3 regions of the Nonomuraea sp. NPDC049655 genome follow, and region 2 is predicted to be linked to each of the others. Evidence: riboswitches for the same ligand, from Rfam matches in the RefSeq annotation. Region 2 holds a riboswitch; each other region holds the start of a gene.
What was found. Region 2 has a riboswitch for cyclic di-AMP ahead of ACIBQ6_RS23015 (CHAP domain-containing protein). Riboswitches for the same ligand answer to the same signal wherever they lie in the genome.
Positions count from the first base shown of each region.

Region 1: it holds a riboswitch for cyclic di-AMP, as region 2 does, so the genes downstream of both, ACIBQ6_RS08655 (C40 family peptidase) here and ACIBQ6_RS23015 (CHAP domain-containing protein) in region 2, are expected to answer to the same signal.
Region 3: it holds a riboswitch for cyclic di-AMP, as region 2 does, so the genes downstream of both, ACIBQ6_RS17590 (C40 family peptidase) here and ACIBQ6_RS23015 (CHAP domain-containing protein) in region 2, are expected to answer to the same signal.

Region 1 is NZ_JBITLS010000002.1:697,516-706,817, reverse strand. It holds gene ACIBQ6_RS08685 (sugar ABC transporter substrate-binding protein) at 1-496, opposite strand, end outside; gene ACIBQ6_RS08680 (ROK family protein) at 597-1,877, shown strand; gene ACIBQ6_RS08675 (sensor histidine kinase) at 1,944-3,077, shown strand; gene ACIBQ6_RS08670 (response regulator transcription factor) at 3,118-3,819, shown strand; gene ACIBQ6_RS08665 (DUF2306 domain-containing protein) at 3,792-4,427, opposite strand; gene ACIBQ6_RS08660 (NAD(P)-dependent alcohol dehydrogenase) at 4,609-5,601, shown strand; gene ACIBQ6_RS08655 (C40 family peptidase) at 5,585-6,148, opposite strand; cyclic di-AMP (ydaO/yuaA leader) riboswitch at 6,179-6,336, opposite strand; gene ACIBQ6_RS08650 (3-isopropylmalate dehydrogenase) at 6,436-7,482, shown strand; gene ACIBQ6_RS08645 (branched-chain amino acid aminotransferase) at 7,683-8,780, shown strand; gene ACIBQ6_RS08640 (Uma2 family endonuclease) at 8,803-9,302, opposite strand, start outside.
Region 2 is NZ_JBITLS010000007.1:44,889-54,190, forward strand. It holds gene ACIBQ6_RS23000 (Tm-1-like ATP-binding domain-containing protein) at 1-811, opposite strand, end outside; gene ACIBQ6_RS23005 (nuclear transport factor 2 family protein) at 822-1,319, opposite strand; gene ACIBQ6_RS23010 (TetR/AcrR family transcriptional regulator) at 1,415-1,957, shown strand; gene ACIBQ6_RS23015 (CHAP domain-containing protein) at 2,009-2,728, opposite strand; cyclic di-AMP (ydaO/yuaA leader) riboswitch at 2,743-2,880, opposite strand; gene ACIBQ6_RS23020 (luciferase family protein) at 3,141-3,488, opposite strand; gene ACIBQ6_RS23025 (glycosyl hydrolase family 18 protein) at 3,732-5,690, shown strand; gene ACIBQ6_RS23030 (PP2C family protein-serine/threonine phosphatase) at 5,881-6,894, shown strand; gene ACIBQ6_RS23035 (chitinase C-terminal domain-containing protein) at 7,014-9,302, shown strand.
Region 3 is NZ_JBITLS010000005.1:124,298-133,599, forward strand. It holds gene ACIBQ6_RS17580 (NYN domain-containing protein) at 1-99, shown strand, start outside; gene ACIBQ6_RS17585 (NlpC/P60 family protein) at 232-1,158, shown strand; cyclic di-AMP (ydaO/yuaA leader) riboswitch at 1,510-1,671, shown strand; gene ACIBQ6_RS17590 (C40 family peptidase) at 1,802-2,284, shown strand; gene ACIBQ6_RS17595 (hypothetical protein) at 2,455-3,288, shown strand; gene ACIBQ6_RS17600 (M48 family metalloprotease) at 3,300-5,186, shown strand; gene ACIBQ6_RS17605 (glycosyltransferase family 4 protein) at 5,183-6,277, shown strand; gene ACIBQ6_RS17610 (carbohydrate ABC transporter permease) at 6,285-7,202, opposite strand; gene ACIBQ6_RS17615 (carbohydrate ABC transporter permease) at 7,199-8,071, opposite strand; gene ACIBQ6_RS17620 (extracellular solute-binding protein) at 8,071-9,302, opposite strand, start outside.

The sequences.
Region 1 (9,302 bases), on a different contig from region 2:
TGGTGCCCTTGGCGTTCATGGCGTCGAGCAGCGCCTGACCCTGCATCTCGCCCACCCGTACGTTGTTGAACGAGACGTAGTAGGCGTAGTCGATCCCCGAGATCAGCCGGTCGTAGGCGACCACCGGGACCTTCTTCTGCCTGGCCTGGTTGACCAGGGGCGCGACCGCGTTGGCGTCCACGGCGTCCAGGACGAGCACGTCGGCGTCCTGGGTGAGCGCGGCCTCGACCTGTTGTTGTTGTTTGGCCGCGTCCTGCTCGGCGTTGCCGTAGATCACCTTGCAGGCGGGGCACAACGCCTTGACCTTGGCCTCGAACAGCGGGCGGTCGAAGGCTTCATATCGGGTGGTCTTGGATTCGGGGAGGAACAGGGCGATCGTCCCGCCCTGCCGCGGCCCGTCGGCCTGAGTGGCCGTCGTGCCGGTGGTGGTGCTGTTCCCGCAGGCGGCGGCCAGCAGGACCGCCGCCGCGGGGATGAGTCGCCAAGCTCGGTGCATCGCACTTCGTCCTCTCAGAAGATGCCCGCCCCCGCTTGGTAAGAAAGGTAGTTTACTATCAGGCGTGTTGGCTAGAGTGCACCTCGGAGGGAGGCCGGACATGCGACGCGACCTGGCGAATCCACGGCTGCTGCGGGTGCTCAACGAGCGCCGTCTGCTCGACCAGCTGCACGAGCACGGCCCCGCCTCGCGCGCCGACCTGGCCAAGAGCACCGGCCTGTCCAAGCCCACGGTCTCGGCCGCCCTGGCGGGGCTGGCCGAGGACGGCCTGGTCCACCTGGTGGGCGAGGTGTCCGGACGGCCCGGCCCGGTCTCCTCGCTGTACGACGTGAACGCCGCCTCGACCCACGTCGCCGGCATCGACATCGGCCGCGACTGGATCAGGGTGGCCGTGGCCGACCTGCGCGGCGCGTTCGCCGGGCGTACCGACGGCCGCAACACGGCCCGCACCTCGGCCGAGCTGGCCGAGCTGGTCGGCGAGCTGGCCGGGGCGGCGGCCCGCGAGGCCGAGGTCGAGTGGAGCTCGATCACCTGCGCGGTGGTGGGCTCACCCGGTGTGTACGACCCCGTGCGCGGCGGCCTCGACTTCGCCCCCAACCTGCCCGGCCCGCCTGACCTGGCCGACCGGTTGCACGCCGCCCTGGGCGTCGACCTCGTCATCGAGAACGACATCAACCTGGCCGCCGTCGGCGAGCACGTCCACGGGGCCGGGCAGGGCAAGGCCAACTTCGCCCTGGTGTCCATCGGCACCGGCGTCGGCATGGGCATCGTGATCAACGGCGAGCTGTACGTCGGGGCGCGGGGGGCGGCGGGCGAGGTCTCCTACATCCCGGCCGCCGAGGAACCCCCCGCCTCCGCCCCACCGACCGGCCCTTTCGCGGAAGACGCCGACCCCCTCAAGGGCGGGGCCGACTCCTTCGCGCACGACGCCGACCCCCTCAAGCGCGGGGCCGACTCCTTCGCGCACGACGCCGACCCCTTCACGCACGGGGCCACCGAGGCGGCCACCTCCGCGCCCGGTGTGGTGCGCGCCGCCCGGGCGGCGGGGCTGGAGCTGGAGACGGCGAGGGAGGTCTTCGCCGCCGCCGCCGAGGGGAACGCGGCGGCCAGATCGGTCGTGGAGGCCGAGGGCCGGCGCATCGGCGGGTTGCTGGTGGCCGTGGCCGCCGTGCTCGATCCGGAGGTGATCGTGCTGAGCGGGGGAGTGGGGCGCAACCTCGACCTGCTGGGCGCGTCCGTGGAGCGCCGCATCGCCGAGCTCGGGCCGCTGCGCCCGCGGGTGGTGGCCAGCGCGCTGGGCGACAGCGGCGTGCTGCTGGGCGCGGTCGCCCACGCCAAGTCCCGCGCCTGGGACCTCATCTTCGACGCCCGCAAACACTGACCCCCAGCCCCCGTCTGTGGGACGGGGGTTCGGGGCGATGCGGGGGAGTGGGGGCGCGCTTACGATATGGGGGTGGCCGGCCTCCTTCGTTCCGTGTGGCGCGAGCCTCGTCCTCCCGGCCCGCCCCTGCGGGTGTGGCGCGACTGGGCGCTCGTCGCGGTGCTCGTGCCGGCCGCGGTGATCGAGGGCGTGCTGCGGCCCGACCTCCGCTGGCCGGTGGTCTCGACGGCCGTCACCGTCGCGCTGATCCCCACGCTGCTGTGGCGCAGGACCAGGCCGCTGCTCATGGTCGCGCTCGTGTTCGGCGCCACGACCCTGGCCCCGCTGCTGACCGGTGGCGAGCCGGTGGAGACGTACACGCTGGCGTTCGTCACGATCGTGCTCTACGCGCTGTTCCGGTGGGGTTCCGGGCGCGAGGCCGTGATCGGGATGGCGGCCGGGCTGGTCGCGGTCGGCCTGTCGCTGGTGTCCGGACGCATGGCGCCCGGCGACGTCGTCCCGGCGCTCGGCGTGCTGGTCGCGACCGTCGGGCTGGGCAGCGCCTTCCGCTACCGGGCCGGCGCGCGGCTGCGCGAGCTCGACCAGGTCAAACTGCTCGAACGCGAACAGCTCGCCCGCGACCTGCACGACACCGTCGCTCACCACGTCTCGGCCATGGCCATCCGCGCCCAGGCGGGTCTGGCCACCGCCGCCTCCGAGCCGGGCGCGGCCACCGACGCGTTACGGGTGATCGAGGCCGAGGCGTCGCGCACGCTCGCCGAGATGCGGGCCATGGTCCGGGTGCTGCGCAGGAACGAGCCGGCGGAGCTGACCCCGGGCCGCCACCTCGACGACCTGCGGCGGCTCGCCGGACGCCCGCGCGTCGGCCCGGCGGTCGAGGTGGAGATCGCGGACGGGCTCGGCGACCTGCCGCCCTCGGCCGGCGCGGCGCTCTACCGCATCGCCCAGGAGTCGATCACCAACGCCCGGCGGCACGCCCGTCACGCCACCCACATCACCGTCCGGGTCACCGCCGACGACGCCGCCGTACTCCTGACGGTGAGCGACGACGGCGACCGCGCCGGCGGGGTCGCCGCCCCCGGGTACGGCCTGATCGGCATGATCGAACGCGCCGCCCTGCTCGGCGGCACCTGCGAGGCCGGCCCCAACCCCAACCGGGGCTGGACGGTCACCGCCGCCCTGCCGAAGGAGACCGCATGAAGGCCCGGCGGGAGGCCGCGGACGTGCGGAAGGAGGCGGTGTGAGCGACCGGCGGGAGGCCGCGGGAAGCGACCCGGAGGGCACGGCGGCCATCCGGGTGCTGGTCGCCGACGACCAGGAGATCGCGCGTACCGGGCTCAGGATGATCCTCGACGCCCAGCCCGGCATCGAGGTCGTCGGCGAGGCCGGCGACGGCAGGCGGGCCGTCGAGCTGGCCCGCCGCCTGCGCCCCGACGTGTGCCTGTTCGACATCCGCATGCCCGGCCTCGACGGCATCGCGGCCACCCGCGAGCTGGCCGGGCCCGACGTCGCCGACCCCATGGCGGTGGTCGTGATCACCACGTTCGACCTCGACGAGTACGTCTACGCCGCCCTGCGCGCCGGAGCCAGGGGTTTCCTGCTCAAGGACGCCGGCCCGGCGCTGCTCGCCCAGGCGGTGACCGCGGCGGCCGGCGGTGAGGCGCTCATCGCCCCGAGCGTGACCGCGCGCCTGCTGGCCGCGTTCGCCGGAGCCGGGCGTACGGAGGCGCCCGCGCAGCCGGTCGAGGCGCTCACCGGCCGCGAGGAGGAGATCCTGCGCGCCGTGGCCCGCGGCCGGACCAACAGCGAGATCGCCCGCGAGCTGCACATCTCGCTCAGCACGGTCAAGAGCCACGTCGCGAGCCTGATGACCAAGCTCGGCGTGCGCAACCGCGTCGAGATCGCCATGTGGGCCTACGAGACCGACCGCGTACGCACCTGACCTCTGAGGGTTCTGCGGACGACCCACTCGGCCACCGCCAGGTTGATCACCCAGCCCGCGCCGACGAGCAGCGCCCGGCCGAGCTCGCCGGGCGGCCCGAAGGCGGCCAGCCCGAACGCCAGGGTGAACGCCTGCGTGCCCGCGCCGAGCCCGATCGCGTACCCGCGGGTCATCCAGGCGCGATGCCGGGCCACGTCGCGCCGCCGGATCGCGGCCAGGCCGAGCAGGAGGCAGGCGGCCATGGCCGTCCCGAACAGCAACCGGAAGGCGGCCAGCAACATCCCGTCGCCGGCGGGAAGGTCGGAGAAGAGCGTCAGCCACACCCCCGACAGCGCCGCGACCAGCCCGCACGCCACCAGCACCCGCCCCGCCGCGCGGTGCCACCCCGGCCGCCCGGCCCGGAACCGGGCCTGGAACTGGAACGTGCCGAGGACGCAGAACACCAGGGAAGCCGGGATGTGCAGCAACACCGGCACGGGCATGGCGAAGAAGCGCGCGTTGTCCGCCGCCACGGGGGCGCCGGCGGCCAGTTCGGTCACCCGGATTGCGCCGGCGACCAGCGGGACGACGCTGAGCGCGACCAGCCCGGCGGGTGCGATCCATCTCATGCCTGAGAGCGTGCCGCCCGCGCCCGTGCCCGGTCATCGCGCGGACGGCCGGTCCTGGTTCGCACCATCGGCGGGCGGGCCGTCGTACTTTCGGCCATCGAGCCGTCGCCTTTCGACCGTTGAGCGTCCGCGCAGGTCACGCCCACACTGGCGGCACATCAGCGGCACGAGGGAGAAAACGATGAAGGCGTACGTCCTGCGCTCGTTCGGCTCGCCCGACCAGCTCGTCCTGACCGACGTCGAGCGGCCCGTGCCGCGCGACGACGAGGTGCTGGTCCGGGTGCGGGCCACGTCCGTGCAGCCCTACGACTGGCACTTCATGCGGGGGGAGCCGTACCTGGCCCGGGTCATGGGCGGCGGGGTCGGGCTGCGCCGGCCGCGCATCGCCGTCCTCGGGGCCGACGTGGCGGGGGAGGTCGAGGCGGCCGGCAAGGACGTCACGCTGTTCCGTCCCGGCGACGAGGTGTACGCGATGTCGCTCGGGGGCGGCTTCGGCGAGTACGTCTGCCTGCGGCAGGGCGAGGTGGCGCCCAGACCGGCGGGCCTGTCGTTCGAGCAGGCGGCGGCGGTGCCGATGGCGGCCAACACCGCGCTGATCGCGCTGCGCGACGAGGGACGCCTCCAGCCGGGCCAGAAAGTGCTGGTCAACGGCGCGTCCGGCGGCGTGGGCACGTTCGCCGTGCAGCTCGCCAAGGCGCTGGGGGCGCACGTCACGGGCGTGTGCAGCGGGCGCAACGCGGACCTGGTCCGCTCGCTCGGCGCGGACGACGTCATCGACCACACCAAGGAGGACTTCGCGGCGTCGGGCCGGCGCTTCGACCTGCTGCTCGACGTGGCGGGCGGCCGCCGGCTGGCGGACTGCCGCCGCGTGCTGACCAGGAAGGGCACGTACGTGCTGGTGGGCGGGCCGGCCGGCCGCTGGGTGCAGCCGGCCGGCCACATGTTCGCCGCGCTCGCGTCGGGGCCCTTCGTCCCGCAGCGGATCGTCAGGGCGGACGTCGTCCGCTGCGGGAGCAACAGGGCGAACCTGCTGACGCTGACCGGGCTGATCGAGCGGGGCGCGGTCACCCCGGTCATCGACCGGACCTTCCCCTTCGGCGAGCTCCCGGCGGCCGTCCGCTACCAGGAGGAGGGGCACGCCCCGGGGAAGGTCGTCGTCACAGGGTCGCGGTGAGCATGGCGGGGGCGGGGGCCTTCTGGAGCTGCTTGTAGTCGGCCCAGCGCTTGACGCCCTTGGGGTCGGGGCGTACCGCGCCGACGAAGGCCTGCCTGCGCCACTGCGACAGGCGTTCCTCCTTCACCACGTCGCCGGTGTGGGGGGAGTGGACCATGTAGCCGGGCTTGGAGATCATGCCGACGTGGCCGAGGCCGCTGAAGAACACCAGGTCGCCTGGCTTGAGGTCCTTCCAGGCGATCTTCCTTGAGAAGGCGCCGTACTGCTCCGCGGCGGTTCTGGGGAGCTCGATGCCGGCGTCCTCGTAGGCTCGGAGCATGAGGCCCGAGCAGTCGTAGCCCCGTTCGCTGGCGCCGCCCCACACGTACGGGGTGCCGCGCTTGTCCATGGCGTATTCGAGGGCGACCTTCCAGGCCGGTTTCGGCACGTGCCGTTCCTGGACCTGTTTCACCTGGGGGCCGGTGAGGGTGATGGAGGGGGTGGGGGCGGCCGGAGCGGCGGGAGCCGCGGGGGCGGCAGGCACGAGACCTGCGGCGCCCGCTGCCACCGCCACAAGGATGGCGATGCTAGACAGGGGACTGTCCTTCCACGTGGCCGACCGGGTTAGCTGACGGGCTCGGGCCTGGAAGTAGCCCTACGGCGGCTCCTCGGGGGAGGCGCAGCCGATTCGCCCCGGGGGGAAAGGTGGGTCCCCGGCTCCACGCAGCGGCTGCGTGGATTAGGCTCGTCGAACTCTAACGAAACGGTCAAAAGGTCGCAATCCCCCCAAAACGGATTGTCCGGTTGTTGAGATGATGTGTTCGTCAGCCGAGACGAGCCGGTAAGGTACCGCCCATGGAGTCGCGTAACATCCGCCTGGCCGTCATCCCCGGGGATGGCATCGGCGCCGAGGTCGTAGCCGAAGGGCTCAAGGTCCTGGAGGCCGTGGGCACGAAGATCGAGCCCACCCACTACGACCTGGGCGCAGCCCGCTACCACCGCACCGGCGAGACCCTGCCCGACGCGGTGCTCGAAGAGCTGCGCGGCTACGACGCGATCCTGCTCGGCGCCGTGGGCGACCCCAGCGTGCCGCCCGGCATCCTGGAGCGCGACCTGCTGCTCAAGCTCCGGTTCGAGTTCGACCACTACGTCAACCTGCGGCCGGTCAAGCTGTTCCCCGGCGTCGAGACCGCGCTGGCCGGCGCCACCGCCGAGCACATCGACATGGTCGTCGTCCGCGAGGGCACCGAGGGTCTCTACGCGGGCACCGGCGGCGTCATGCGCCGCGGCACGCCGCACGAGATCGCCACCCAGGAGTCGCTGAACACCGCCCACGGCGTCGAGCGCGTCGTGCGGTACGCCTTCCAGAAGGCTCAGTCGCGGCCCCGCAAGAAGCTCACGCTCGTCCACAAGACGAACGTGCTCACCTTCGCCGGCGACCTCTGGCAGCGCACGGTCGACCGCGTGGCCGCGGAGTTCCCCGACGTCACCACCGACTACAGCCACATCGACGCGGCCTCGATGTTCTTCGTCACCCAGCCCGAGCGCTTCGACGTGATCGTCACCGACAACCTGTTCGGCGACATCATCACCGACCTCGGCGCCGCGATCGCCGGCGGCATCGGCCTGGCGGCCAGCGGCAACATCAACCCCGAGCGCACCTCGCCGAGCATGTTCGAGCCGGTGCACGGCAGCGCGCCCGACATCGCCGGTCAGGGCAAGGCCGACCCGACCGCCACCATCCTGTCCGTGGGCATGCTCCTCGACCACCTCGGCCTGCACGCCGAGGCCGCCAAGGTCGAGCAGGCCGTGGCCGCCGACATCGCCGAGCGGGTGACCGGCCGCGCCGGCCGCACGACCAGCGAGATCGGCGACGACATCGCCGCGCGAGTAGCCGGCTAGGACCGCCTAGCCCCGCACGCGCCTGGCGGTCCGAACACGGACTGCCAGGCGCTTTTTCGCGTTCGCCGGATCTAACCACCCCAACTGCCTCTTGCCATCCCAAATCGCGAGACACTAGGAAGTACGAATACTGCTCGCGGGCAGTAGCTAACAGAATCAGCTTTCGAAGTCGCAGATTCGTAGAGAGAAGGACCTCCGTCATGACCATCGCTCAGAAGCTCAGCTTCGACGTGCAGCATTCCGACCACGCTCGCACCGCGGCCGAGCGGGAGCAGGTACTGGCGAACCCCGGATTCGGGCAGGTCTTCACCGACCACATGATCTCGATCGACTACACCGACGGCGAGGGCTGGCACGACGCCCGGCTCATGCCGTACGGGCCGCTCTCGCTCGACCCCGCGACCTCGGTCTTCCACTATGCGCAGGAGCTGTTCGAGGGCCTGAAGGCGTACCGGCAGATCTCCGGCTCGATCGCGACCTTCCGGCCGTACGCGAACGCCGCCCGCTTCAACCGCTCGGCCGAGCGCATGGCCATGCCCGAACTGCCGGAGGAGGCGTTCGTGGAGTCGCTGGAGCTGCTGGTCTCGGCCGACAAGGAGTGGGTGCCGACCACCGAGGGCCACAGCCTCTACCTGCGCCCGTTCATGTTCGCCACGCAGGCCGGGCTCGGCGTCAACTACCCGTCGAAGACCTACAAGTACATGGTGATCGCCTCGCCGGCGGCCTCGTACTTCAGCGGCGGCATCAAGCCCGTCTCGGTCTGGCTGTCCACCGAGTACACGCGCGCCGCGCCCGGCGGCACCGGCTTCGCCAAGTGCGGCGGCAACTACGCCGCCGCCTTCGTCGCCCAGCGCCAGGCCGTCGACAACGGCTGTGACCAGGTCGTCTGGCTCGACGCCCACAAGCACGAGTACGTCGAGGAGATGGGCGGGATGAACCTGTTCTTCGTCTTCGGCAACAAGCTCGTCACTCCGGCGCTCACCGGCACCCTGCTGCCCGGCATCACCCGGGAGTCGATCCTGGAGATGGCCGGCGACCTCGGCCTGGAGACCGAGGAGCGGCTGATCTCGGTGGACGAGTGGGAGTCCGCCTGCGCCTCCGGCGAGCTGACCGAGGTGTTCGCGTGCGGCACCGCCGCCGTGGTCACGCCGGTGGGCTCGGTCAGGGGCGACGACCGCTCCTGGACCATCGCCGACGGCACCCCCGGCCCGGTGACGATGCGGGTGCGCGAGGAGCTCGTCGGCATCCAGTACGGCGCCCGTCCCGACACCCGCAACTGGATCCACAAGATCGGCTAGAGCCGCGCGGACGGCCGGCGTCTCAGGCGCCGGCCTCCGTCAGGGCCGCGGTGTCGACGTGGAGGTTCCACGGGTCGGGCAGGAACACCGGCTCGCCCAGGGAGACGACGTTCTCGCTGCGGTAGCGCCGCCCGCCAGGCCCCCCGAACAGCGTCACCAGCCGCTGGAACGGGTCGATCACCAGGTAGAGCGGCACCCCGCCGCGCGCGTACCCGCCCGTCTTGACGAAGTGCACGTCGTACGTCGTGGCCACCGAGACGACGTCCACGAGCAGGATCGTCGAGGCGCCGTGGACGGCGTGCTCCTCGTGCAGCCGCGGCCGGCGCGGGACCACCGCCAGGTCGGGCACGTAGAGATCGTGGCCGGGGCCCAGGTAGACGGTGATGTTCGGCCAGATCTCCCAGCCCCGGACCGCCGCCGCGGCGGCGAGCTGGAACAACGTCCGGGACAGGATCGTGTTGTGCTGCCAGGTGCCCGGCTCGTTCACCACGATCCGGCCCTGGACCGTCTCGATGCGGAACT
Region 2 (9,302 bases):
CGGCCCGCCCGGCGGCGGTCAGGCGGTCGGGGCCGGCCGACAACACGCCGCCGACGAGCTCGTCGGCCAGCTCGGTGGTGGTCAGGTCGAGCACCCCGGCGAAGTGGCCGCCGGCCGCCAGCGCCTCCATGGCCCGGCCGCCCGAGCCGGTGGCGTGGAAGACCAGCACCTCGTAGCCCAGGGACTCCAGCCGGGCCCGCGCGGCGTCGACGGCGGGCGTGGTGACGCCGAACATCGTGGCCGCGACCAGCGGTTTGTCCTCCCCGGACGGCTCGGCGCCGGCGTCGTAGGAGGCGGCCATCGCGCTGATCGCGGCGGCGGCGTTGGTCAGGATGCGGCGGGAGACGGAGTTGACGCCCGCGACGTCGACGACGCTGTACATGAGCGTCACGTCGGTCTCCCCGACGTAGGCCGAGACGTCGCCGCTGACCATGGTCGAGACGAGCAGCTTGGGCAGGCCGACGGGCAGCGCCCGCATGACGGCGGCGGCGATGGAGGAGCCGCCGCTGCCGCCGAGCGCGAGCACGCCGCTCAGCTCGCCGCGGGCGTGCAGGTCCTTGGCCAGGGCGGTGGCCCCGGCCGCCATGGCCGCGAGAGCGGCGCCGCGGTCGCCGGCGCTCCTGAGCCGATCGAGGCCCGTGCCCGCGGCCCGCGCGACGGCCTCGGCGGGCACGTCGGCGGCCAGCGCCGGGGCGCCCATGACGCCGGTGTCCATGAGGACGACGCCCTGGCCGGCCCGGACGATCAGGTCGCGGACGAGGGCGTACTCCTCCCCCTTGGTGTCGAGGGTGCCCAGCAGCAAGACCGCCATGTCAGACCTCCTACGATCGGCCTTCCGACCTTACCCCGGCGATCTCCGCGTGGCGGATGCCCAGGACGTCCACGCCGTGCTCGGACAGCGGGCGGGAGCCGAAGATGCGGCGTTCCTCCTCGGTGATGGCGACGTCGTTGATGCTGGCCTCCCGGCGGCGCATCAGCCCCGACGCGTCGAACTCCCACTGCTCGTTGCCGTAGCTGCGCCACCACTGGCCGGCGGCGTCGCGGGACTCGTACTGGAAGCGCACGGCGATGCGGTCGCCGGTGACCGCCCACAGCTCCTTGCGCAGGGCGTAGTCCAGCTCGCGGGCCCACTTGCGGCGCAGGAACTCCGCGATCTCGGCGCGGCCGGTGACGAACTCGCCCCGGTTGCGCCACACGGAGTCCTCGGTGTACGCGAGCGCGACGCGGTCGGGGTCGCGGGTGTTCCAGGCGTCCTCGGCGGCCTGGACCTTGATCCGGGCGGTCTCCTCGGTGAACGGCGGGACGGGCGGGCGGGTCATGGGCGGTCCTCTCATCGAGAGAACGGGCGTTCTCCCGGGTTGTGCGCTAGCGTAGAGAACGATCGTTCTCCGCGGCAAGCACCTGGAGGGGTGTCATGGATCACGAGCAGCGGCTGCTGGACGCCGCGGGCGACCTGTTCTACCGCCGCGGCGTGCAGGCGGTCGGCATGGACGAGATCCGGGCCGCCTCCGGCGTCTCGCTGAAACGCCTCTACCAGTGTTTCCCGTCGAAGGAGGCGCTGGTCGTGGCCTATCTGCGGCGGCGCGACGAACGCTGGATGGCCTCGCTCACCGCGTACGTGGCCGACGCCGGCGACCGCATCCCGGCGGTCTTCGCGTGGCTGGAACGCTGGTTCACCGAGGACGACTTCCGCGGCTGCGGGTTCGCCAACGCCTTCGCCGAGCTGGGCGCCGGTTCGGCCGCCGTCCGCACGGCGGTGCGCGAGCACAAGGAGCGCCTGCGCGCCTACCTGCGCTCGCTCGCCGAGGAGGCCGGAGCCGGAGACCCCGGCCTGCTCGCCGAGCAGTTGCTCACCCTGATCGACGGCGCCACGGTCACCGCGATGATCTCCGAGGAGGCGGGCGCGGCCCGCTCGGCCGGGCAGGCCGCGGCGGTCCTGGTCCACCGGCGGCCCTGAAACGCGAAAGAGCGCACTCCCCGCGGGGAATGCGCTCTTCGCTTGGCAGGATCAGGCGGCGTACGACGGGTAGCCGTAGCCGACGACCTGGGAGGTCGGGCGGACACGCTGCTCGACCTTGCCGTTGCCGGTGTTGCCCTCGATCGTGGAGATCGTGCCGTCGCCGTTGTCCTTGACGACGAAGCCGACGTGCTGGATGTCGCTCAGGCTCTTGCTGCCGCTCCAGGAGAAGAAGACGACGGCGCCCGGCTTGGCCTCGGTGCCCCAGCGGTCGTTGGCGGCGAACCACTTGGCGTGGGTCACGGTGTAGGCGTCCCAGCCGACCTGCGGGCGGGCGCCGGTCTGCTCGCCGACCCAGGAGACGAACATCGAGCACCAGGGGGCGTTCAGGTACATGGCGCGGTTGCCGCCGTCACGCGCGGCGGTCTCGGCGGCGCGCTGCGAATCGGCGTACCACTTCTGGAACTTGGTGCCGCCGCCGTTGGCGTCCTCGGAGGTGCCGACCTGGGCGCGGGCCGTGGCCAGCACCTGGGCGGCGGTGACGTTGACCTTGCCCTTGGCGCTCTCGTCGGCGGCGCGGTTCTGCGCGACGCGCGGCTGGGCGGCCACGCCGGCGACCTTGGCGGTCTGGGTGGCGGTGTGGGCGGTGGCGGTGGCGGTGTCGGCGTTCACTGCCGCGTGCGTGCCGAGCACGCCGGCGACGGCGGTCGCGCCGAGAGCGATCTTGGCGAGGTCGAGCTTGTAGGCACGGTGAAGACGGTGCTTGGCCATGAGGGTGTTACTCCTTGAGCTTCCGTGCCGCTTGCCGGGTTAGCTGACGGGTTCGGGCGGGAAGCTGCCCTACGGCACCACGGTGCCGATTCACCCCATTGGACACATGGGTCCCCGGTTCCGCGCACAGGCGGATTCAGCGGTCTCTTGGTCAGGCAAAGGGCTGACGCATCGTCTTCCCGGGCCCGGGAAAGGGCCTGAAGGTATATGTGCGACGCCCGGATGCGGGGATGTCCGCATCGACTCTGTACAACACGGGTCCCGCTTGGGTAATTCCCAGGCAATGCCATCCCTACCTGGGACGACTCCCCGTTCGGCTGTGTACAACCAAGCTACCCGGCGAGTAATTCCCAGGCAAATGGCGGCAATGAATTCGACGGTGCGTGGGAGAAACGCTACGCACCGAATCGGTTCACGCCACGTGCGCCTTTATCGCCACACTCGTGAGCGCCAGCAACAATTCCAGATCGGGCTCGGCGTCGACCTGCACGGCGACCCAGGCGCGGTCGCGGCAGGCATGGACCTGGTCGCACGCCCGCAGGTACGGCTCCAGGCGGCCGATGGCGGGGGCGGTGAGCCGTACGTGGATCTCGTCCCGGCCGGCCAGGCGCAGGATCTCGGTTCCGTGTACGGCGAAGGTGACCTGCTGACCGGTGCCGCTGACGTTCAGCGACGGCCAGGACCGTAACTCCGCGACCGCGCGGACCACGTAGGGCCCGCGTCGCGTGGGCGTCCGCCGCCAGGCGGAGATTCCTGCCACGCTCCAATGCTGAGCCACGGCTCACCTCGCCGTCAGCCCCCGTTCCTGAACCGTTATCCCCTCGTGAACGGGCGCGTCCAGGGTCTGACCGGCACGATTACGGACGCCTGACCGATACGTATTGACGCTCCCCCAGGCAGAAGCTACCGTCGATTCACAACTTAAAGGAAACTTTCCTAATAGTTTCCCCAGAAGTCTCCCATCCCACTCCCCACACACCCCCCCAACGGATGTCGGAGCGACATGAAGCACACCATTCTGAGCAAGGTCCTGGCGGGAATGGCGGCATTGGCCCTGCCTCTCACCGCGGCCGTGGCCGCCCCAGCGCTCGCCTCCGCCAGCACGGTGGCGTACGCGGCGGCCTGGGCCCCGTGGACCGCCTACACGGCGGGCACGGTCGTCACCTACAACGGCGTCGACTACGTCTGTCTCCAGGCGCACACCTCCCAGCCCGGCTGGGAGCCGCCGAACGTGGCGGCGCTGTGGAAGGTCTCCGGTGGCGGCGGCAGCGACACGACCGCGCCGTCCGTGCCGGGCAACCTGCGCTCGACCGGCGTCACGGACACCAGCGTGGCCCTGGCCTGGAACGCCTCCACCGACAACGTGGCCGTGACCGGCTACGAGGTCTACCGCGGCGGCACCCTGGTCACCACCGTCACGGGCACCACGTACAACGACACCGGCCTCACCGCGAACACGGCCTACAGCTACACCGTGCGCGCGCGTGACGCGGCCGGCAACCGCTCGGCCAACAGCAACCAGATCTCCGCGACGACCACCGGCGGCGGTGGCGGCGACGACAAGACACCGCCGTCGGTCCCCGGCAACCTGCGCTCGACCGGCGTCAGCAACAACAGCGTCTCGCTGGCCTGGAACGCCTCCACCGACAACGTGGCGGTCACCGGCTACGAGGTCTACCGCGGCGGCACCCTGGTCACCACCGTCACGGGCACCACGTACAACGACACCGGCCTCACCGCCAACACCTCCTACAACTACACCGTGCGCGCGCGTGACGCGGCGGGCAACCGCTCGGCCGACAGCAACCAGATCACCGCGACCACCACGGGCGGCGGCGGTGGCGGCGGCAACAAGGTGCTGGGCTACTTCGTCCAGTGGGGCATCTACCAGCGCGGCTACCACGTCAAGAACATCGACACCAGCGGCTCGGCGGCCAAGCTGACCCACATCAACTACGCGTTCGGCAACGTGCAGAACGGGCAGTGCACGATCGGCGACAGCTACGCCGACTACGACCGCTTCTACCAGGCGGGCGAGAGCGTCGACGGCGTCGCCGACACCTGGGACAACGGCGCGCTGCGCGGCAACTTCAACCAGCTGCGCAAGCTGAAGAAGAAGTACCCCAACCTGAAGGTGCTCTTCTCCTTCGGCGGCTGGACCTGGTCCGGCGGCTTCGGCCAGGCGGCGCAGAACCCGACGGCCTTCGCCGACTCCTGCTACAAGCTGGTGGAGGACCCCCGCTGGGCCGACGTCTTCGACGGCATCGACATCGACTGGGAGTACCCGAACGCCTGCGGCCTGACCTGTGACACCAGCGGCGCGGCGGCGTTCAAGAACGTGATGTCCGCGCTGCGCTCCCGCTTCGGCGCGAACAACCTGGTCACCGCGGCCATCACCGCCGACGGCAACGACGGCGGCAAGATCGACGCGGCCGACTACGGCGGCGCCGCCCAGTACGTCGACTGGTACAACGTCATGACGTACGACTTCTTCGGCGGCTGGGACGCGCAGGGCCCGACCGCCCCGCACTCCCCGCTCACCACCTGGGACAAGATCCCGATCCCCGGCTTCTACACCGACAACGCCATCCAGAAGCTCAAGAGCAAGGGCGTCCCGGCCGCCAAGCTGCTGCTCGGCATCGGCTTCTACGGCCGCGGCTGGACCGGCGTGACCCAGGCCGCGCCCGGCGGCACGGCGACCGGCCCGGCGCCCGGCACGTACGAGCAGGGCATCGAGGACTACAAGGTCATCAAGACCCGCTGCCCGTCCACCGGCACGGTCGCGGGCACGGCCTACGCCTACTGCGGCAACCAGTGGTGGAGCTACGACACGCCGAGCACCATCGGCGGCAAGATGAGCTACTCGAAGAACCAGGGCCTCGGCGGCGCGTTCTTCTGGGAGCTCAGCGGTGACACCACCAACGCCGAACTCCTCACGGCCATGAAGAACGGCCTCGGATAAGTTCGCACGTCAGGGCCGGTCCCGGGTTTCGGGGCCGGCCCTTCGCCGTGCCCGGCGCGCCGCAGGACGGAACACGGACGCCTTGGGAGAAGCTGGTCACCGGGGGTGAACGACGATTCTGTGGGGTGGCGGGCCCAGGCGGCCCTTCTTCACGACACCGGTCTTCCTGGTCGGCCTGATCGGGATCACGGTGCTGGTGGTCGGGCTGGACAGGTTCACCGGCGGGGGCGCGGAGCTCGTGCCGGTGCTGATCTTCCTGCCCGCGATCGTGTCGGGGCTGGGCTCGGTGTGGCAGACGGCGGTCGCGTCGGTGTGGGTGCTGGCGGTGGTGTCGGCCTCGGTCGCCTATCTGGGCGGCAATCTGCGGACGAACCTGGAGGTCTCCGGCTTCACCGCGGCGTTCGGGCTGATGAGCGTGGTCGGCGCGAGCTACCGGATCCAGCGCGAGGAGGAGGTCCGCCGGTTGCGCTCGGCCGCCGCGGCGTTGCAGCGGCAGCTCGTCAGGCCGCTGCCGCTGCGCTCGCTCGACGTGGTCGTGGACGGCCTCTACCAGCCCATCGAGGAGGACACGATGGTGGGCGGCGACATGTACGAGGTGGCGCCGTCGCCGTACGGGACCCGGGTGATGATCGCGGACGTGCAGGGCAAGGGGCTGCCCGCGATCGGCGCCGCGCTGGCCGTGCTGGGCGCCTTCCGGGAGGCGGCCTATCGCGAGATCTCCCTCATGGGCGTGGCCGACGCCCTGGAGGACGCCGTGATCAGGCACAACAGGTTCGCCGCGCACACCGGCGAGCCCGAGCGGTTCGTCACCGCGCTGCTGCTGGACATCGGCCCGGAGCTGGAGGTGGACGCGGTCAACTGCGGGCACATAGCGCCGTACCTGATCCACGGCGGGAACGCCGGGCAGCTCTGGCTCGGTGAGCCGGAGGTGCCGCTCGGCCTCGCCGGGCTGGCGGGCGAGCCACGCCACGGCGCGCGCTTCGCCTTCCCGCGCGGGGCCTCGCTGCTGCTGTGCACCGACGGCGTGACCGAGGCCCGCGATCGCGACGGCTCCTTCTACCCGCTGGAGCAACGGCTGCGCTCCTGGGCCCGCGACCCGCCGGCCAGGACCGTCGAGGCCCTGGCCGCCGACCTGAACACCTTCACGCACGGCGCGCCGCGCGACGACATCGCGGTGCTCATCCTGCGCCGGACCGGATCGTGACCGCGCGAACGACCGGACGGCAACTATTAAGAAAGTTTCCTAACAGAGAGCATTGACGGCCCTGGTCACCAGGCTTACCTTCCGATCAACCCCCCAGTCATGCCCCATCGGAGGTGGCCTTGAAGCCCACACGCCTACGCGCGGCCCTGGCCGCGTGCGGCACCTCACTGGTCCTCATCGCGGGAGCCCTGGCCGGTACGGCCACCGCCGCGGCCGACAACGCCGCCTGCCGCCCGGACGGCCTCTATCAGACCCCCGGCGTGGACGTCCCCTACTGCCTGGCCTACGACGAGGACGGCCGGGAGAAGATGGGGGCCGACCACCCCCGCCGCATCATCGGCTACTTCACCAGCTGGCGCACCGGCAAGAACGGCCGGCCCGCCTACCTGGCCGGCAACATCCCGTGGGGCAAGGTCACCCACATCAACTACGCCTTCGCCCACGTCGACGGCAGCAACAAGATCGCCGTGGACGCCGACGCGACCGCGACCGAGTGGCCCGGCGTCGCCGGCGCCGAGATGGACCCGGCCTACGCCTACAAGGGGCACTTCAACCTGCTGAACAAGTACAAGAAGCAGTACCCCGGCACCAAGACGCTGGTGTCGGTCGGCGGCTGGGCCGAGACCGGCGGCTACTTCGACGCGAGCGGCGCCCGCGTGCCCTCCGGCGGCTTCTACTCGATGACCATCAACGCCGACAGCTCGGTCAACCAGGCCGGCATCGGCACGTTCGCCGACTCGGTCGTCGCGTTCGTGCGCGCGTACGGGTTCAACGGCGTCGACATCGACTACGAGTACCCGACCTCGATGAAGGACGCGGGGAACCCGCTCGACTGGACCATCGCCAACGCCCGCCGGTCGAGCCTGATGAAGGGCTACGCGGCCCTGATGAGGACGCTGCGCCAGAAGCTGGACACCGCGGCCGCCGCGGACGGCAGGTACTACATGCTGACCGTCGCCGCCCCCGCCTCCGGCTACCTGCTGCGCGGCATGGAGACCTTCCAGGTCACCCAGTACCTGGACTACGTCAACATCATGTCCTACGACCTGCACGGCGCCTGGAACGAGTTCGTCGGCCCCAACGCCGCCCTGTACGACGACGGCAAGGACGCCGAGCTGGCCAAGTGGGGCGTCTACACCGCCGCCCAGTACGGCGGCCTCGGCTACCTCAACACCGACTGGGCCTACCACTACTTCCGCGGCGCGATGCCGGCCGGCCGGATCAACATCGGCGTGCCGTACTACACGCGCGGCTGGAAGAACGTCAACGGCGGCGCGAACGGCCTGTGGGGCACCTCCAACGGCCCGAGCGGCAGCTGCCCGCAGGGCATGACCACCTGCGGCGACGGCGCCCGCGGCATCGACAACCTGTGGCACGACGAGGAGAACGGCAAGGAGGTCGGCGCCGGCTCCAACCCCATGTGGCACGCCATGAACCTGGCCAAGGGCATCGCCGGCTCCTACGGCCCCGCCTACGGCCTGGACCCGGCCAACGACCCCGAGGACCGGCTGACCGGCACCTACACCCGCAACTACAACGCCACCCTGACCGCCCCCTGGTTGTGGAACGCCGCCAAGAAGGTGTTCCTGTCCACCGAGGACGACCAGTCGCTCGGCGCCAAGGCCGACTACGTCAGGAACCAGGGCATCGGCGGCGTGATGATCTGGGAGCTGGCCGGCGACTACGCCTGGGACGCGGCCAAGGGCGAGTACTTCATGGGCCAGACCCTGACCGGCCTGCTCTACGACAAGCTCAGGACCGCCGCCCCGTACGGCGCGGCCAAGGCCAAGGTGGCCGTCCCCGCCGAGAAGGTGGACGTCACGATCGAGGCCACCGGCTTCCCCGCCGGCGACAGCAACTACCCGATCAACCCCAAGCTCGTCATCACCAACAAGACGCAGACCACCATCCCGGGCGGCGCGGAGTTCCAGTGGGACTACGCGACCTCCGCCCCGAACAACGCCAAGGACCAGTCGGGCTTCGGCCTGCGGGTGATCAGCAGTGAGCACACCGGCAACAACGTCGGCGGGCTCAAGGGCGACTTCCACCGGGTGTCGGTGAAGCTGCCCACCTGGCAGACGCTCGCCCCCGGCGCGTCGGTGACCCTCGACTACGTGTACTACCTGCCCGTCCCCGGCCAGGCGAACTACACGCTGACCTTCGGCGGCAGGACGTACGGGCTGGTCCAGGACCTGGCTCGGGGCGGCGTCGCGCCCAGCCCGAGCCCGACCGTCACCCCGACCGGCGGCGCCTGCACCGCGCCCGCCTGGAGCGCGACGGCCGTCTACAACGGCGGCCAGCGCGTCTCGCACAAGGCCCACACGTGGGAGGCCAAGTGGTGGACGCAGGGCCAGGAGCCCGGCACCACCGGCGAGTGGGGCGTCTGGAAGGACGTCGGCGCCTGCTGA
Region 3 (9,302 bases), on a different contig from region 2:
GTCGTCTCCTCCGACCGCGAGGTCGCCGAGTCCGTACGCCGGATGGGTGCCAGACCGGTTCCGTCCGGTCTGCTGCTGCGCCGGTTGGGCCGCGCATAAGTTACGAATTAGCACTATTGGCGAGACCCCACCCGCCACTTCTGTACTATTTCGCCCCAGGTGTAATCCCTGGGAGGCGACGCTGTGAGGTTTGGCCGGGTGACGGTGGCCGCGGGTCTCGCGATCGGACTGATGACGGTCCCGATGGGTGCGGCGCTCGCTGATCCCAAGCCCACCCTCAAACAGGCCAAGGCCAAGCTGGAGAAGCTGAACGACAAGGCCGACAAGGTCGTCGACCGGTACAACACGGCGACCGAGAACTACAAGAAGGCCAAGGACGCCTACACCAGGCTCAACGACCGCTACAAGCAGAAGCTGCAGACGGTCGCCGACCTCCGCGCCGAGATCATCAGGGTGGCGGTGGACTCCTACAAGCTGGGCGGGGACGTCACCTCCCTGCCCGGCATGGTCGGCGTCGACGACCCCGAGAACCTGCTGGCCGGGCTGGCCATGGCCGGGCAGCTCTCGCGCGAGCGGCTGGAGAAGCTGGCCGCCTTCGACCGCGAGAACAAGGGGCTCAAGGCCGAGCGCGACAACGCCGAGACCGCGCTCGCCGACGCCGACAAGGAGCGGGACGCCGTCCAGCGGGAGCGGGCCGAGGTGCTGAAGCTGGTCGGCCAGCAGAAGAAGCTCCTGGACAAGCTGGGGGCCTACAACCCGGGCAATCCCAACAGCACCGGCATCAAGTACACCGGTCCCGCCTCGGGCAGTGCGGCGGCCGTCCTGAACTTCGCCTTCGCCCAGGTGGGCAAGCCGTACATCTACGGGGGCACGGGCCCGCGCGGCTACGACTGCTCAGGGCTGACGCAGGCAGCCTGGCGCGCCGCCGGCGTCTCCCTGCCGCGTACGACGTGGCAGCAGTGGGCCTGGGGCGCGAGCCGGAAGGTGGACCTCAAGGACCTCCAGCCGGGTGACCTCATCTTCAGCGAGGGGCTCGGGCACGTCAGCATCTACGCGGGCGGCGGCAAGATCGTCCATGCGCCGCAGACGGGCGACGTCGTCAAGGTCGTCCGCCTCGCCGACTACGGTCGTCCGCTCGTCGGAGCCATCCGCCCCTGACTCGGTCCCCGCCCGAAATCTCGGGCGGCTGCGGCGTGCCCGTGGGCGCTGAGGCGAAGCGGGACAAACGGGGCGAAAGTGCCCTGACAATCGGGTGTGCCGGGAAGTGTGAGAAGGGTCACAAACCGGTAACGGAACCCTGGGGTCCAGCAGGGGTTTCACCCTTTACTTGCATCTTTATCTGATCTTTACAGGCCGAGTCTCCCTTTGCCAAATCTTGACCCCTCGGCGTAGTTTCTGGCGTCGCGGTCAGCAAGCCATGCGCACCGCGGATCGACATCGGAACCCCGATGCGGACCAGATGAAAATCCAGCGGTCGCCGCCGATATCCCCGTTCAGGCACAACCATCGGGCGGCGACCTGCCGAGTCCGTGCAGCCAGGAGCACGGAGCCGGGGACCCAAAGATCCCGTAATCCCCCGGGATCAGGGGTGAATCGGCGCGTCTCGCGCCGTAGGGCGACTTCCAGGCCCGAATCCGTCAGCTAACCCGGTAGGCGTTCGTGGAAGACACAAGGAGAAATCCTGTCTACCTCCCTGCATAACCCCCGTCTGTCCCGTCTTGCCCTGAGGGGCGTCGCACTCACGATGACCGTGACGGCCGGAGGTGCGGTTCTCCATGCCGCGCCGGCCGGGGCGCAGACGGTGAGCGAATCGGCCGCCAGGCTCACCGCGGTGTCCAGCACCGCCAAGGCGGCCACTGCGAAGTCGGCCAAGTCGGCGAGGACCGTCAGGTCTGCCAAGTCGGCCAAGGCCGCGCGGCAGGCGTCGAAGGCCCGCAGGGCCGTCGCCGTCGCCAAGCATCAGGTCGGCGACCCGTACCGGTACGGGGCCACGGGCCCTGGTGCGTTCGACTGCTCCGGACTCGTCCAGTACGCCTGGAAGAAGGCCGGGGTACGACTCCCGCGCGTGACGAACAGCCAGTTCGCCCGCATCAAGCGCAAGGTCTCCTGGCGCAATCTCAAGCCGGGCGACCTGATGTTCTTCAACGGGCTGGGCCACGTCGGCATGTACGTCGGCCACGGCAAGATGGTCCATTCGCCGCGGACCGGCGAACGGGTGCGCATCGACAAACTGGGCGGATGGCGGAAGTCGTCGTTCGTCGGCGCGGTGCGTCCCGGCGCGTGACAACGGGCCCCGCCCGGACCCTCCCCGGTCCGGGCCGGGGCCTGTCGCATGCCCGGCCCCGAGCAGCGCCCGGTCCGGCGAAGGGCCCGGCTCCGCGACGGGGTCGGTCCGGCGGAGGGTTCGGCCTCGGGAAGGGGCCGGGAGGGGCGTGGGCCTACTAGCATCGGGCCGTGTCCTCGCAGGTGCGTCCGTCCCTTCGCGGTCCGCGGCTGCTCCTTTCGGTCCTGCTGCTGTCGACGGCGGTGCTCGTGGTCGCCGACGCGCCGCCCGCCGCCGTCCTGCCCGCCGGGGCGCGCGGGTTGTGGAGCGACGGCGGTCAGGTGGCCCGCGGCGCGCGGTCCGTGGTCGTGGGGCACCGCGCAGAGCCCGGCGTGCTCGCCGATCTGGCCCGCCGCGCGGACCTCGCCGGACGGCGGGTGTCCGCGGTGCTCGGCCGGCCGGTGCGCGCGCTGGTCGTCGTGCCGGACTCCGACGCCGAGGCGGCCGGGCTGGCGGGCACGGGCCCGCTGGACGGGCTGGCCGCGGTGGCCGACGGCGCCAGGGTGATCGTCGTGCCCGGCTCGTTCGCCCGGCTCACCTCCACGGGACGCGACGTCGTCCTCACCCATGAGCTCACCCACGTCGCCGCGGGCACCGACCGGCTGCCCGTCTGGCTCTACGAGGGGTTCGCCGACTACGTGGCCTACCGCGACGCCGGGCTCCCCGTCGGGACGGCCGCCGCCGAACTCGCCGCCGACGTAAGGGCCGGCCGGCTGCCGAGCGAGTTGCCCGGACCTGCGGCTTTCGCCCCCACGGCCGCCGATCCCGGACGGCTCGCGCGGGCGTACCAGGAGGCCTGGATGGCGTGTCGCTTCCTCGCAGACCGGTTCGGTGACGGGACCCTGGTACGGCTCTACCGTGATGCCCGCGTGGCCGGCGTCGATCAGGCGCTCGCCTCCGTGGGGCTCACCGCCGAGACGCTGGCGGCACGGTGGCGCGAGTACGTACGAGAGCAGCTCGCGTGAAGGGGAGGCAGATGAGCGAGCGGAACGACCCGCCCCGGGAAGGGGACGAGCCCGCCGGAGCGGTCGCCAGAGGGGCCGACGAGCCCGGCACGGCGGTCGTGGCGGCCCACGGCGGCGGTGTGGCCATCAGGGACGACGGCGCGGACCGTCCCGGCGACGGTGCGCCGCCGGAGCCGTCCGGCACCAACGAGCCCCCCGAGTCCCCGGGCCACCCCGACGACCCGGACTATCCGGACGCCCGCCCCGACGCGGACGCCGACCCCGACACCGAGGACCCCCGTCACCCCCGGCCCCCCACCCCCGACGACCGCCCCCACGCGACCCGCGCCGACGCCCCCGCCACCGACGCCCGGACCAGCGCGCAGGCCGCCGATGGCACGGACACCCCCGGCAAGAGCCCCGAGGCCCCCGACGACCCGGGAACGGGCGGCAAGGGCGGCGGCAAAGGCGGCGGCAAGGGCGGCGGCAAAGGCGGCGGCAAAGGCGGCGGCAAAGGCGGCGGCAAAGGCGGCGGCGAGGGCAGGGGCCGTGGCAAGGGCGCGGGCGATCCCGTCACCCCCCTCGCCGAAGGCGTCGAGGCCCGTCCAGGAACCGGCAAGCTGACGGGAACGGCGGAGCACCTGATCGCCCGCGAACGGCAACGCGTGGAATCCCGCTCCAGGCGCGCCGCCGGCGCCGCCCTGGCCCTGGTCGGCGGCGTGATCCTGGCCGTGGTCGCGTTCACCACCCCCTGGCGGGTCCTGGCGGCGGGCGCGCCCGCCGTCGCCCCCGACCCCGCCCGCGACTTCAGCGCCGCCCAGATCGCCAGGGCGCAGGCGTTCGACGCGGCCACCACCCTGCCCGGCTACATCTCGCTCGGCCTCACGGTCCTGTTCGCCGGGCTGCTGGTCCTCACGCCGTTCGCGGCCAAGGTGCTGGGCGTGCTCAGGGGCCCGTGGTGGGTGCGGGTGATCCTCGGCGTGGTGGTGCTCACCGCGATCACCGAAGTGCTGAGGTGGCCGCTCGGCATGTGGTTCGAGACGATCCTGCGCGACTACGGCCTGTCCACCCAGGACTGGGCGGGCTGGGCCGCCGACCGGCTCAAGAACACCGGCGTCAGCGTGCTGCTGATGGCCGTGATGCTGCTCGCCCTCGTGGCGCTGGCCCGCAAGGTGCGCCGCTGGTGGATCCCGGCCGCCGTGGGCGCGTTCGCGCTCACCCTCGGCGTGTCGTACGTCTACCCGGTGGTGTTCGAGCCGCTGTTCAACGACTTCACCTCCATGCCGCAGGGCTCGCTGCGGTCGGAGCTGCTGGCCATGGCCGAGCGGGACGGCGTCCCGGTCGAGGACGTGCTGGTCGCCGACGCCTCGCGGCGCACCACGGCGCTCAACGCGTACGTGTCGGGCTTCGGGGCCACCCGCCGGATCGTCGTCTACGACACGCTGCTCAAGGCGCCGGAGTCGGAGGTCGAGCTGGTGGTCGCGCACGAGCTGGGCCACGCCAAGCACGCCGACGTGCTCGACGGCACGCTGCTCGGTGGCCTGCTGGCCGCCTTCGGGGCGATCGGCCTGTTCCTGCTGGTCGGGCCGCTGCGGCGGCGCACGGGGATCGCCTCGGTGGCCGACCCGCGCGCCATCGGCGTGCTCATGGGGCTGATGACGCTGGCCTCGCTGGTCTCCGACCCGGCCCAGAACCTGATCACGCGGCACGTGGAGGCGCGGGCCGACGTGCACGCCCTCGACCTCACCAGGGATCCGGCCACGTTCGTCGCGATGCAGAAACGCCTCGCCATAACCAACATTTCCGACTTGTCGCCGGATGCGGTGGAATATGTGCTCTATGCCTCCCATCCCTCCAGCCCCGAGCGCAACGCCCTGGCCCGCTCGTGGGCGAGACTGAACGGCGTCCCCGAACCGTGACCGACGTGGTCTTCGTGACGAACGACTTCCCGCCCAGGCCGGGCGGCATCCAGTCGTTCGTGCACGGACTCGCGCTCCGCACGCCGGGGGTGGCCGTCTACGCCCCCGCCTGGCCGGGATGCGAGGAGTTCGACCGGCGTCAGCCGTACCGGGTCGTCCGGCACCCGACGCGGCTGATGCTGCCCACCCCGGCCGTCGCGCGCAGGGCGGCCGGGCTGGTGGCCGAGCACCGCGCCGAGACCGTCGTCTTCGGCGCGGCCGCGCCGCTCGGCCTGCTCGCGCCCCGCCTGCGCGCGGCGGGCGCGCGGCGGGTGGTGATGCTCACCCACGGCCACGAGGCGTCGTGGGCGGGCGCGCCGGGCTTCCGCTCGGTGTTGCGCAGGATCGGCGCGCACGCCGACGTGGTGACCTACCTGGGCGACTACACGCGGCAGCGCCTGGCCGCGGCGATCCCCCCGCACAAGCTCGTACGCCTGGCGCCCGGCGTCGACGTCGACCAGTTCCACCCGCGGGCCGCCAAGGCGGCGCTGGGCCTCGACGGCCGGCCGGTGGTGGCCTGCGTGTCCCGGCTGGTCCCGCGCAAGGGCCAGGACCAGCTCATCCGGGCCTGGCCCAGGGTGCTCCGCGCGGTGCCGGACGCGGTGCTGCTGCTCGTCGGCGGCGGCCCGTACCGGTCGAGGCTGGAGCGCCTGGCGGGCGGGCACGAGTCGATCAGGTTCACCGGCACGGTCCCCGCCGCGAGCCTGCCCGGCTACTACGCGGCGGCCGACGTCTTCGCGATGCCCTGCCGCACCCGCTGGAACGGCGTGGACGTCGAGGGACTCGGGATCGTCTTCCTGGAGGCGTCGGCGACCGGCCTGCCGGTGGTCGCGGGCAACTCCGGCGGCGCGCCGGACGCCGTCCGGCCCGGGGAGACGGGCCTGGTCGTGGACGGCGCGGACGTCGCGGACGTCGCCCAGGCCGTCGTCGACCTGCTCTCCGATCCCGCGCGGGCACGCAAGATGGGCGCCCGCGGCCGCGACTGGATCACCCGCGAGTGGACGTGGGAGCAGGTGGCCACCCGCTTCCACGCCCTGCTCCGACCCTCCTGACCTTGACCTAGCCCTTGGTCGAGCCCAGCGTGAGCCCGGCGACGAACTGCTTGTGCAGGAGCTGGAAGACGACCAGCGTGGGCAGCGCCACCAGCAGGGACCCGGCCGCCAGCAGGTTGTAGTCGGTGAAGAACTGGCCGCGCAGGTTGTTCAGCGCCGAGGTCACCGGCAGCTTGTCGCCCGAGGACATCAGCACCAGCGCCCACAGGAAGTCGTTGTACATCCAGGTGAACTCCAGGGTGGCCAGCGCCGCCAGCACCGGCCTGCACAGCGGCAGCGTGAGCCGCCAGTAGCGCTTCCACACGCTCGCGCCGTCCACGAGCGCCGCCTCGGTGATCTCCTCCGGGATCGTCCGCATGAAGTTCGCGATGACGAAGACGCAGAAGCCGAACTGGAACGCCACGTGGATGAGGATCAGCCCGAGGTAGGAGTCGTAGAGCGACTGGGAGTCCGACAGCCAGGCGGGCAGCGGCACCAGCGTGTAGAGGGTGTACAGCGGGGTGATGAGCACCTGCGGCGGCATCAGGTTCCCGGCGGTGAACACGATCAGCAGCGCCTTGCGCCCCGGGACGCGCACCCGCGCGACGGCGAACGCGGTGAACGAGGCCAGCAAGAGCGTGACCAGCACCCCGGGGACGACGATGATCAGCGTGTTCAGGTAGTAGCGGGGCAGCTCGGCCCGGCTCCACGCCTCGGCGTAGTAGCCGAGCGTGAGGTGCTCGGGCACCGACAGGTAGCCCAGCCGGGCCGTCTCCGCGTACGGCCGCAGCGAGGCGTAGACCGACAGGGCCAGCGGCAGCACCCAGCCCAGCGCGACCAGCGCGAGGAAGACGTGCAGCAGGACGCGCAGCGGCCGCACGGGCCGGCGCGCGGGCGGCCGCCGGTCCTGGGCCGGGGGAGCGGCGGCGGGCGCGGTGAGCGTCATCGCTCCTCCTTGAACAGCTGCGACAGGTACGTGACGATGAACCCCAGTGAGATCACCAGCAGGATCACGGCGATGGCCGAGCCGAAGCCGATGCGGCCGGCCTCGCCCACGATGTTCTCGGTGACCAGCACCGACAGCAGCTCCAGGCCGTTCCTGCCCTTGTTGACGGCGTAGACGACGTCGAACGCGCGCAGCGCCTCGATCACGGTGATGACCAGCACGATCACGTTGACCGGCCGCAGCGTCGGGAACACCACGCGGAAGAAGGTCTGCGCCTCGGTGGCCCCGTCGATGGCGGCGGCCTCCTTCAGCGCCGGGTCCACGGCCTTGAGCCCGGCCAGGTAGATGATCATGACGTAGCCGACGTGCCGCCAGCCGGCCGCGACCATCACGACCCAGATGTTGATCGACCGGTCGCCCAGCCAGTCCACGGTCAGGCCGGTGACCGCGTTCAGCACGCCGTAGTCGGAGGAGTAGACGAGCTGGGCGATGAAGCCCACCACGGCCAGCGACAACACGACCGGCAGGTAGAGCGCGCTCTGGTAGACCCGCGACCAGCGCAGCCGCCGGTCCAGCAGCACCGCGCAGAACAGCCCGAACGGCGTCGCGACCAGCCCCAGGAAGCCCAGCCACAACACGTTGTTGCGCACCGCCGACCAGAACGGCGGGTAGGCGGTGGCCAGGTCGTGGTAGTTGCGCCCGCCCACCCACTCGATCGGCCCGATGCCGTTCCAGTCGGTGCCGGACAGCGCGACGGAGGCCAGCGCGGGCCCCCAGATGAGGCCCACGTTGACGATGACGGCCATCCCCAGCCCGATGACCAGCACGGTCACGTCCCGGGCGGAGTAGCGACGGGTTTTGACGGTCATCAGCGGAAGATGTTGGCCTTCTGCTTCTCGATGCCCGCCAGCAGCGAGTCGATCTCGTTCGGCGCGCCGACGAACGCCTGCAGGGACGGGATCATCACGGTGGAGGCGAAGTCCGGCCGGGTGTCGCGGTCGAGGAACTGCGCCAGGTGGGTGGCCTGGGAGACCAGTTCGGCGCCGCGCTTCTGCAGGGCGCTGTAGCCGCTGGTGTCGGCCTTGGAGCTGGACGCCAGCGTGCCCGGGTCGAGCTTGGTTGCCTCGTTCTGGGACGAGCCCTTGGCCAGGTGCTTGAGCAGGGCCTTGGCGCCGTCCACGTTCCGGGCCTTGGCCGAGATCATGTAGCCGTCGATGGGGGCGTCGATCGAGTCGGTGCCGTGGGCGGGGTCGATCTCGGGGAAGGTGAAGAAGTCGAGGTCGTCGCGGTCGGCCTCGGGGAACTGCTGGGCGACGAACATGCCGAGCAGGATCATGCCGGTCTTCTTCTGCGCGAGCGACTGCCCGGCCTCCTGCCAGGTGCGCCCGAGCGCGGCCGGCTGGTGGTACTCCATCAGCCCCCGCCAGGTGTCGAAGACCTGCCTGACCCGGGGGTCGGTCCACGACTCCTTGCCGGCCATGAGCGAGATGTGGAAGTCGTAGCCGTTCGTGCGCATGTTCAGGATGTCGAACGTGCCCATCGCCGGCCAGCCGTCCTTGTCGGCGAACGCGATCGGGACCAGCCCGTCGGCCTTCATCCTCCTGGCCAGGGCGGTGAACTCGTCCAGGGTCCTCGGGGGCTCGTACCCTTTGGCCCGCCACAGGCTCTTGCGGTAGAAGACGGCCCACGGGTAGTAGGTGAACGGCACGAAGTACTGTTTGCCGTCGGTGCCGGTCGACTGGTCCTTGAACGCCTGCGTGTAGTCGCCGCCGATCTCCCGCCACACGTCCGAGATGTCGGTGGCCAGGCCCTGTTCGGCGAAGAAGCGCATCCGGTAGCCGGCGAACCAGGTGAACACGTCGTCGGGCGTGCCCTTGAGATAGCGGTTGATGTTCTCCTGGAACGTGTTGTGGTCGACCGTGTTGACCTTCGGGACGGCCTGGGTGAAGCCCTTGAGCACGGTCTCCAGGGCCTTCTTGGGCACCTCGTCGGAGGCGTTCGAGCCGATCGTGACCGTGCCCGTCCCGCCGCCGGACGACCTGCCCGGCCCGGTGGCGGGGCTGCCGGACCCGCACCCGACGAGGACGGCGGGCACGCCGA